DNA from 2 places in the Staphylococcus durrellii genome. Region 1 is predicted to be linked to the other one. Evidence: predicted binding sites of a transcription regulator. Region 1 holds the regulator's gene; the other holds the start of a gene.
What was found. The regulator Rex, encoded in region 1, represses fermentation and respiration genes when NADH is low (regulators of the CRP and FNR family bind a similar motif). The targets are predictions, from matches to a motif close to TTGTGAAATATTTCACAA.
Positions count from the first base shown of each region.

Region 2: qoxA (cytochrome aa3 quinol oxidase subunit II) is a predicted target of Rex. The motif match lies at 1,889-1,906, and genes of this name have one in related genera.

Region 1 is NZ_JADIIO010000001.1:844,101-849,907, reverse strand. It holds gene ISP02_RS03990 (carbohydrate kinase family protein) at 21-986, opposite strand; gene ISP02_RS03985 (sucrose-6-phosphate hydrolase) at 989-2,467, opposite strand; gene ISP02_RS03980 (sulfurtransferase TusA family protein) at 2,876-3,100, opposite strand; gene ISP02_RS03975 (YeeE/YedE family protein) at 3,119-4,213, opposite strand; gene ISP02_RS03970 (redox-sensing transcriptional repressor Rex) at 4,434-5,075, opposite strand; gene ISP02_RS03965 (ABC-F family ATP-binding cassette domain-containing protein) at 5,231-5,807, shown strand, end outside.
Region 2 is NZ_JADIIO010000001.1:1,728,163-1,733,969, forward strand. It holds gene folD (bifunctional methylenetetrahydrofolate dehydrogenase/methenyltetrahydrofolate cyclohydrolase FolD) at 6-863, shown strand; gene ISP02_RS08310 (immunoglobulin-like domain-containing protein) at 1,494-1,811, shown strand; gene qoxA (cytochrome aa3 quinol oxidase subunit II) at 2,075-3,196, shown strand; gene qoxB (cytochrome aa3 quinol oxidase subunit I) at 3,196-5,184, shown strand; gene qoxC (cytochrome aa3 quinol oxidase subunit III) at 5,174-5,779, shown strand; gene qoxD (cytochrome aa3 quinol oxidase subunit IV) at 5,776-5,807, shown strand, end outside.

The DNA of each region.
Region 1 (5,807 bases):
AAAACAAGATTTTTTATTTACTATAACGCTTCACTATTATTAATTTCCGCTAAGGTTGGAATACTACCGATAGCACCATAATTTGTCGTTACTTTTGCTGCAACAAAATTACTAAATGCTAATATATCTTCACCTTGATGTTTCAATTCCTGAGTTAAATTTAAAGTCTCAAAGTTCAATATTTTGCTTAACATTGCACCTATAAATGCATCTCCTGCGCCTGTAGTATCAACTGCTTGTACTTTAAATCCTTCATGACTAATTTTAGTGCCATCCTTAAAGTATATTTCCGAACCGGCGGAACCTTTAGTATAAATTACAACTTCTACATCGTTTTGAAATAAACACGCTATCGCTTCTTCATCATTATTAATATCAGTAATGAAAGATAACTCCTCATCAGAAATTTTAATAATATTAGCATGTGGAATAAACTCTCTTATCGCAGCCTTGCATGCCTCTTCACTTTCCCATAAAGGTAATCTTACATTTGGATCAAAACAAATTATCCCTTTTTGTTGCTTAAATTTATCAATAATTGCTTTATGCGCTTCTTTCATTTCACTATCAACTAAATCTACTGAACAAAAATGTAAAATATCATTTTCATTTATCGGTAAATCTTTAATATTGTCACGATCATATAACATATCGGCAGAGGGTTTACGATAAAATGAAAAATCTCTTTCTCCTGACTTTGTTAGACTGACAAAAGCTAATGCAGTATTTGCTACATTTGTGCGTTTAATATAAGAAGTACCAACACCTAAATTATCCAGTGTTTCGACTATGATATCTCCGAAAGCATCTTCTCCTAATTGAGTTATCATTTCTGCTTGGCCACCTAATTTTTGAACCGTACTAGCCACGTTACATGGTGCCCCACCAACTTGTCTAGAAAATGTCTCTACATCTTTTAATTTAGAATCTGTAGTGTTAGGAATAAAATCGATTAAAGCTTCACCAATGGCATATAATTTACGCATAATTAACCCTCTTTCAATTCGTATTTAGTAAATTTCAAGTAAGCTTGACCTGACTCAGTAGAAGTCTTTATACCTGTTGCTTCATTATCCGGGAAAATTCTTGCAGTTAATACACGTTCGCCATTGTTACAAAAAATTTCTATACTAGAAGTATCAATAAAAATTTGTAATTGAGAAAGTTGTGTATCTAATATAGTACTTCTAGAAGTCCCCTCTACGGGAGAAGGTAATGGACCACTTTCACTTCTATCAAGTGTTATCATCTGTTCTCTTGTATTATATTTTATTAACGTAGATTGTTGACGTGAACTACGCAATTCAAAATATATTTCTGTCGCTTCATTTTCTAACACATCAATAATAAGTTCATATTGTCTTCCTTCATAAGGATGAAGCTGTCGCGTATATTTATTAGCGTAGCCTAATGCTGTTTCTTCATTAGAGCGTAATTGCTTTAATGTTTTAATAGGTCGTTGTTTTAATTTACCGTTTTCTATTGATAGTATTCTTGGAATTGTTAGACAATGTGCCCACTCTTCAATATCTGTAGGATAATTAATATCCGGCAAGCCCATCCAGCCTATTAAGATGCGTTGGCCATTTTCGTCGATAAAACTTTGTGGCGCATAAAAATCAAAACCATTATCTAATTCATTGAAATCAGCATGGTTCATAGTTAAATTTTCAACATCTAACTGACCAATTATGTATCCCGCTTGATAAATATTGTTGAATTTATGTCCGTCTGGCTCAATACCTTGAGGACAAAACATCAGTATGTCAAAACCATCTAAATTAAAATAATCTGGGCACTCCCACATATAACCAAATTCAGTCAATTTCGTTTCTAATTCACCCATAAACTGCCAGTGCACGATATCAGTTGAACGATAGAGTACGACCCTACCACTTTGCTGGATATTTTGGGCACCTATGATGGCGTAATAATCTTCTCCTCTTTTAAAGACTTTTGGGTCTCTAAAATGCTGCGTATAACCTTCAGGAGGTTGAGCAATTACAGGTTTGGGAAACTTGCTTAATGAGTTATCTTGATTAACTTTAGCAATCAATTGGCTAGCATGTCTTTGCCACGCTTCATCACGAGCATTACCTGTATACATATAGTATAAGTGATTATCATATTCAAAAGCACTTCCACTATATACACCGTGGCTGTCATTTTTAGTGTCAGGTTTTAATATTGGTCCATGTGGTTCAAAATGAACTAAATCTTTGCTTGTATAATTGTACCAATATTTCAAACCATGAACGGCCCCTAAAGGAAACCATTGATGTGAGATATGATATTCTCCATTAAAATAAATCAAACCATTAGGATCATTAAGCAATCCAGATTCTGGTTGGATATGAAAAGTTTGTCTATAGCTAGATTGTTTTACTTGAGCTTTTAATGCTTCTAACTTATCTTGAGGGACTTCCTCAAAATGTTGATAGCGCTCGTCTCTTGTCCACTCACGCATGGTAAGTTTGCCTCCTCAAAACAGAATTATCTTTATTTTATCATTCAAACGAAAATCGTCCCATACTAAAATCATTTATTATTTCATTAAAGCCATTTGTTATTTAAAGATAAAATAATTACTTCATATAAATTTATAAGTTAAATAGTACTTTTATTAGACTTGTTTATATTTATTAGACATATAGATACCGTAAAGTTATATAATATCATTCAATCAGACAATGGTGTTGTCTAAAAACCATTTGTTCATAATAATTAACTGATTAGAATACTATTTATACAAAATTTTACATTTACATTAGTGACAATTATGTACACTTTTAATTTATAGTGTACCATCATGGTTACACTTATAACACATGAATATAAAGAAAACCTGGTTATAAAAAATAACCAGGTCAATTGCTTATGCTTTTTGAATAGTGATTGTCCAAGAAGCATCATCTAATTGTTCATAGTTTGTTACTGGATAACCTTGTTCAGCAGCCCAATTTGGTATTGCTTCAGTTGCTTGAGTACAATCGAAATCAATTTTTAGTTCGTCTCCGTTATCCAAGGTTACCATTTTCTTTTGAGCTTCTATTAATGGGAACGGACAAACCATTCCTACTGTGCCTAATTCATGTACCATAATTTAATTTCCTCCTTATTATGTTGTTTGCGTTTGTCCACTTATATTGGCACTTTTTGCTGAGGTCGCTTGTGCCTTTTGAGCTTTTTTCATAGGCCTAATAAAGATAAAATAACTCATAAACCATGCACCTAGAATCATTGAAGCTAGAGCTATCCATCCTTGCCAAGACATTGTCGCAGTTGATACTAAACCATTACCAATTGAACAACCTCCTGCTACAGATGCACCAAATCCCATGAACGTACCTCCAAATACACTATTTCTAATTGTCTTTTTGTCCGGTAATCTCCATTTAAATTCTCTTGCACCTTTTGCTGCTATATATGAACCAAGGAATATACCTAAAACTAAAAATACGCCCCAGTCTAATAATTTAACATCTCCACTGACTAAAAATTGTACTAAATTAGCTGAAGGAGTCGTAATACCAAGTCCATCCATTCTACCTGTAGTTTCACTTACTGGCCAAGCCAACAACGCAATAATACCTACTAAAATGGCTGCTACGAAAGGATGATATTTCTTCTCAAATAAATAATAGCGTACACCTGTAAATTTACGTTTTAATGTTGGCACAGCAACTTTTGGCTTACGTAAAGTTTTCACTACGAAAAACAGTGTAATAATAACTAATAATAAAACCCAAACCCACATTGGAATACCGGTTGTTTGTGACATGCTAGCATTAACATTTGTTGGTTTGTTAATTTTATTCAATATAGGTAGTAATAAACCAAATTTAGTAACTGCTGAAGTGAACGCATATAAAGCTAAAGCTATCCAACTACCTATTAAACCTTCTCCGGCACGATACCATGTACCAGTAGCACATCCACCAGATAAAATCATTCCAACTCCAAAAATAAATGATCCAATAACCGTCCCTATTATAGGGTATGATTCTGTTGGTACTTTAACGATGCCTGTAGAAGTCAAAATAAGTAGTCCAATACTTTGTATGGATATGGCTATTAATAAGGCATAAAACATTTTATTACTCTTTTGAATATACATATCTCGGAAACCACCTGCTAAACAAAACCGTGTGCGTTGCATAACGAAGCCTAATAAAGCCCCTACGATGAGACCACTAAATACTAACCACACCAAATAAATCCCTCTTTTCCGATTAAATTAATAAGAATAATAATATTAGATTTGATCGTACTTTTCAAGACTATTTGTTTAATTGTAATAGTATTGTAATCAATTTTTTAGAATGGGTAAATTAGGTTGAAAAAATTATTGATAAATCATTACCAAATAAAAAAGCTACCTTTTTTAATGTCTAAAAGACAAAATCTCATAAGATAGCTTCAATATATTTAATTTATTTATCTCCATAATTACGCATAAAAAATAGTAATGATTGTAATTCAATACCTAAGTCTATATGATGTATTTGAACATCTGAAGGGGTATTAACTCTAGTTGGTGTAAAATTCAAAATACCTTTTACGCCAGATTGCACGAGTTGATCTGTTACTTGTTGCGCCGCATTTTCAGTAGTTGTAAGAATAACGACATCGATTTCTTCTTTTTTTAAAATGTTTTCTATATCGTTATAATGTTTTACCGTAACATTTCCAACTTTAGCACCTATAATATCCTCTCGAATATCAAAAGCCTCAGTAATTGTCATTTCATCGTGAATAGAAAAATTAAAATTCAACAATGCCTTACCTAAATTACCAACGCCCACAATGGCAATCTTAATTTCATTATTTTCATTTATTTCGTGTTTAAAAAAGTTCAACAGACTTTCTATATTATATCCGTATCCTTTTTTACCTAGTTCTCCAAAATATGAAAAATCTCGACGAATAGTTGCAGAATCTATATTTAGTCCTTCGCTAATCGTTTTAGAATTCACTCTGTCTATGCCTTTTGATTTTAAAGTATTCACAAATCTATAATATAAAGGTAAACGCTTTAATGTAGCACGAGGAATTTTATCACTTTGATGCGCCAAAATTAAGTCCCCCTATTATTACGAAAATATACAAAGCTATGAATGGAAGCAATTACTATAATATTATACATTAATAAAATATAAAAATAAACAATCGTAGTTTTATCTAACACTTATATAAGGTAAAATAGACATATTAGTGAGGTGCACAAAACATGATATTATTACAACTAAACGATATATCGAAATCTTTCGATGGTGAAGATATTTTTAATGATGTTAATGTAGAAATTAAGACTGGCGAGCGAATCGGTATTGTAGGTAGAAATGGCGCCGGAAAATCTACATTAATGAAAATCATTGCAGGTGTAGAGGGGTATGACGGCGGGCATATCTCAAAAATTAAAAATTTAAAGTTAGGTTACTTAACACAGCAAATGACCTTGAATACAACTTCTACTGTAATTCAAGAAATGTCCAAACCTTTTGAGCATATTAAAAAATTAGGCCAACAAATGAACCAAGAAACTGATTGGTTAGCGCAACATGCAGATGACTTTGATAGTGACAAATATAAAGTGCATCTTGAAAAATACGAAAGCCTATCAAATCAATTTGAACAATTAGAGGGCTATCAATACGAAAGTAAAATTAAAACTGTATTACATGGCTTGAACTTTGATGAAGCAGATTTTGACCGTCCAATAAATGATTTTAGTGGTGGCCAAAAGACGCGTTTATCATTAGCTCAAATGTTATTAAGTGAACCTGATTTACTGCTATTAGATGAGC
Region 2 (5,807 bases), 880 kb from region 1:
ATATAATGGTTGCCAAAATTTTAGATGGTAAGCAAATTGCGAAAGACTATAGACAGAAGTTAAAAGAACAAGTTGAATCATTGAAAGAACAAGGTTATACTCCCAAATTATCTGTAATTTTAGTAGGTAATGATGGAGCAAGCCAAAGTTACGTTAATTCCAAGAAGAAGGCCGCGGAAAAACTTGGTATGATTTCAGAAATCGTTCACTTAGATGAATCAACTTCTGAAGAAGAAGTTTTAAACGAACTGAAACGTTTAAATGAAGATGATAGCGTAAGTGGCATCTTAGTCCAAGTTCCTTTACCAAAACAAGTTAGTGAACAAAAAATAATAGAGTCAATTAATCCAGAAAAAGATGTTGATGGTTTCCATCCAACAAATATTGGTAAACTATATATTGATGAACAAACTTTTGTACCATGTACGCCATTAGGTATTATGGAATTATTAAGTCATGCCGACATTGAAATTGAAGGTAAGGAAGCAGTTATCATCGGCCGTAGTCACATAGTTGGTCAACCTGTTTACAAACTATTACTACAAAAAAATGCTACAGTAACAATAATGCATTCAAAAACTAAAGATATGAATAGCCATCTTAAAAATGCTGATATTATCGTAAGTGCTGTAGGACGACCAGGTATCGTATCAAAAGATGATGTTAAAGAAGGTGCCGTAGTAATTGATGTAGGTAATACACCTGACGAAAATGGTAAATTAAAGGGCGACGTAGATTACGAGGACGTCAAAGAAATAGCTGGTGCTATTACACCCGTACCAGGTGGCGTTGGCCCTATGACAATTACAATGGTATTAAATAACACATTATTGGCAGAAAAAATGCGTAGAGGAATTAAATAATTCAACTCTTTCTATTAGAACAAAGTGTTAGTAGCATTAATGTCATTGACTCATAAATAATCGTCAGGTGCTATCTTATATGGATAGCACCTGACGTTTTCTTTGTTTTTATGAAATTTGGTATTTAGTTAAATTACTATTTTACTTATGATTCATCTCATTAAGACACAATCCATTTCATGCTTGATGCTTGGCTTTATTTATTGCTTAAACGGATATTCAAGTGAACCCCAGATAGCTCTTCGTATAGAAATACCTTGGCAATTAAGATTAGTAACTTTTATTAAATCGTACATGTTTTAAAGGAAAAACGGTGGCACTCGTATATAAACTTAAACTTCGTATTCATTTTGACACATACAGGGTAAAGCTATCACCTAGGAAAACGTTCAAACTTGAAATCATTTAAGGGCTATTAATCTAGGATTAATGTTTAGACTCTAATTCATTAAAATTTATTGATCCTATCATTTTTATTAAAATTAATTGCCTGCATTTACTTGTTTCAAAGAAAAAAATGAATTTTAGCCGTTTGAAATGATTTTAGGACCATAGTACGATGTATATATTCAAATTATAAGGTATAGTTAATCTAAACATAAGGTCAGTTTTCATACGGAGGTAAACGTCATGAATAAATTATTACAATCACTATCAGCTTTAGGAGTATCAGCTACATTAGTAACGCCTAATTTAAATGCAGAAGCTACTGATAATTCAATACCTGAAATAAAGGGTGCCAAAGATACTATAGTAAAAAAAGGTATTGACTATAACTTATTAAATGGAGTTCATGCATTTGATAAAGAAGATGGCGACCTAACAGATAAAATTAAAGTCAATGGACATATCGATACAAATACAAAAGGCAAATATAAAATAGAATATAAAGTTCAAGACTCAGATGGAGCAGTAGAAAAATCTGTACGTTATATTGAAGTTAAATAATATACATAATGTTTAATAAACGTTTTAAATGATAACGTTTATCACTGCCTTAAGCGTATTTGTCACTTTTCTTTCAATTTTGACGTTTTTCACAAAATGTACACATAATTTTAACAAATCTTTCATCCCCCACCAGACGTTGATTCTGTTGGGGTTGTTTTAATTTTACAATATTTTTTTTGCTTGAAACACTTGTAAATATTGCGGAATATCTTAAAATTGATGGTAAGCCCTACAATTGTAGTATTAGGAGGTCAAAAAAAGTGTCAAAATTTAAGTCTTTGCTTCTACTGTTTGGCTCACTAATTTTACTTAGTGGTTGTTCTAATGTAGAAGTCTTAAACCCAAAAGGGCCAATGGCAAGTGACTCGAAGTTTTTGATTATTTATTCAATCATCTTCATGCTTGTTATTGTAGCTGTTGTACTTATCATGTTCGCTTTATTCTTAATCAAATATAGATTAGGTAATAATAAAGAATCTGGTAAGATGCATCACAATTCATTAATCGAAGCAATTTGGTTTATTGTTCCAATTATAATTGTTGTTGCTTTAGCAATCCCTACGGTCAAATCATTGTATCAATATGAAAAACCACCAGAGAAAAAGGATGATCCGCTTGTAGTTTATGCAACAAGTGCTGGTTATAAATGGTTCTTTAGTTATCCAGATCAAAAAATAGAAACTGTAAACCATTTAACTATCCCTAAAAATCGTCCTGTAGTATTCAAACTTCAATCAATGGATATGATGACAAGTTTCTGGATTCCACAACTTGGTGGTCAAAAATACGCTATGACAGGTATGACTATGGATTGGACGTTAACATCGGACAAAACTGGAACGTTTAGAGGTCGTAACTCAAACTTCAATGGTGAAGGATTTGCTAGACAAACATTCAATGTAAATTCTGTTAGCCAAAGTAAGTTTAATGACTGGGTTAAAGATGCTAAGAAGAAAAAAGTATTAGATCAAGATACTTTCGATAAGCAACTTTTACCTACGACTGAAAATAAAAATCTAACTTTCAGTGGTACTCACATGGCATTTGTTGACCCGGCTGCTGATCCTGAGTATGTATTTTATGCTTACAAACGCTATAACTACGTACAAAAAGACCCTAACTTTAATAGTGAAAAACAAATTAAAGAAGATGTCTTAAGCAAACCGGACAAACCAAAACGTAAGCCACAAGTTACAAATGCTAACTATGAACGTCACGGAATGAAGAAAATGATTTTAAGCAACAAACAACCATATAATAGTGAGTTCAAAGGTGAAGAATCTCATAATATGGATGAAATGGAAAAAATCTCTGAAGGATCTAAAGATAAAAAAACATCTGAAGTAGAGAAAAAAGACCATGAACATGGAGGTGGACATTAATGAATTTTCCATGGGATCAATTACTCGTTCACGGTAACTGGATGATTACAATGGCACAAATCGGTGCCCCATTCATGATTATCGGTTTGATCGCAGTAATTACGTACTTTAAATTATGGAAATATCTATACAGAGAATGGTTCACATCTATTGACCATAAAAAAATCGGCGCTATGTATATCATTTGTGCTGTACTAATGTTTGTACGTGGTGGTATTGATGCACTATTAATACGTACTCAATTAACTTTGCCAGACAATAAGTTTTTAGAGTCTAACCACTACAACGAAATCTTTAGTACACACGGTGTTATCATGATTATCTTTATGGCTATGCCATTTATTTTCGGATTATGGAACGTTGTAGTGCCATTACAAATTGGTGCTCGAGACGTTGCCTTCCCTGTACTAAACAACGTAAGTTTCTGGATGTTCTTCGTAGGAATGTTACTATTCAACTTATCATTTATCGTTGGTGGTTCTCCTGCAGCAGGTTGGACAAACTATGCACCGCTTGCTGGCGAGTTCAGTCCAGGACCAGGTGTTAACTACTATCTAATAGCGATTCAGATATCTGGTATCGGTACGCTAATGACGGGGATTAACTTCTTCGTTACTATACTTAGATGTAAAACACCTACTATGAAATTCATGGAAATGCCTATGTTTACTGTGACAACTTTTATCACAGCTTTAATCGTTATTTTGGCATTCCCGGTACTAACAGTTGCATTAGCACTATTTACAACTGATAGAATCTTTGACACTGCATTCTTCTCAGTTGCAAATGGCGGTATGCCGATGCTATGGGCAAACTTCTTCTGGGTATGGGGGCACCCTGAGGTTTATATCGTTATCTTGCCAGCATTTGGTGTTTATTCCGAAATTATACCGACGTTTGCTCGTAAACGATTATTCGGCCATCAAAGTATGGTATGGGCAACAGCAGGTATCGCATTCTTAAGTTTCTTAGTTTGGGTTCACCATTTCTTTACAATGGGTAATGGTGCATTAATTAACTCATTCTTCTCAATTACAACAATGATGATTGGTATTCCTACCGGAGTTAAATTATTTAACTGGTTATTCACATTGTACCAAGGTAGAATTTCATTCGAATCACCAATGCTATGGGCATTAGCTTTCATCCCTAACTTCTTATTAGGTGGTGTTACGGGTGTAATGCTAGCAATGGCAGCAGCCGATTACCAATACCATAATACGTATTTCTTAGTGGCACACTTCCACTACACACTCGTAACAGGTGTTGTATTCGCTTGTCTAGGCGGTTTAATTTACTGGTATCCTAAGATGACAGGTTATAAATTAAACGAAACGCTTAACAAATGGTGTTTCTGGTTGTTCATGATTGGATTTAACGTTTGTTTCTTACCACAATTCGTACTAGGTTTAGATGGTATGCCACGTCGTTTATACACTTATATGCCACAAGATGGTTGGTGGTTACTAAACGTAATTTCATCAATCGGTGCATTACTAATGGCGCTTGGCTTTATGTTCCTAGTAGCAAGTATTGTATACAGTCACTTCACTGCTCCACGCGAAGCAACTGGTGATAACTGGTATGGATTAGGACGTACTTTAGAGTGGTCAACGGCTTCAGCTATGCCTCCTAAATATAACTTTGCAGTCACTCCAGACTGGAATGATTATGATACGTTTGTAAACATGAAAGAACACGGTCGTCACTACTTAGACAACCACAATTATTCAGAAATTCACATGCCTAACAATACACATGTTGGTGTCTTCATGGGTATCTTCTTATTAATCGGAGGTTTCTTCTTAATCTTCGAAACAATCATACCTGCCATCATATGCTTATTAGGCCTATTCGGTTGTATGATTTATAGAAGTTTCCAAATCGACCATGGTTACCATATCCATGTATCTGAAATCGAAGAAACTGAAACTAGACTTCGAGAGGCACGTAAAAGAGAAAGGGAGGCTGTAAGTCATGAGTCATGATACAAATACTATTGATTCACGTTCGCATGAAGGTAATCTGAATAAACTTGGCTTTTGGATATTCCTTACAGCTGAATTTTCACTGTTCGGTACGTTATTTGCAGCATTGTTAACGTTGCAACATGGCGGTGATTATGCTGATAAGATGACTACTGAATTGTTTGAATTACCTTTAGTACTCATTATGACATTTGCATTGTTAATCAGCTCATATACTTGTGGTATCGCCATTTACTATATGAGAAAAGAAAATCAAAAACTAATGATGATTTGGATGATAATCACTGTTCTACTCGGTGCAGTTTTCGTAGGTTTTGAAATTTACGAGTTCACTCACTATGTTCATGAAGGTGTAAATCCAACTATCGGTTCATTCTGGTCTAGTTTCTTTATCTTGCTAGGCACACACGGGGCCCACGTATCATTAGGTATTTGTTGGATTATTTGTTTATTAATTCAAGTAGCAATGCGCGGATTAAATAAAGATAATGCTCCAAAATTATTTATAGTAAGTTTATACTGGCACTTTTTAGATGTTGTTTGGATCTTCATCTTCACTGCCGTATATATGATAGGGATGGTGTATAGCGGATGAATACAATAGTTAAACATACAGTAGGATT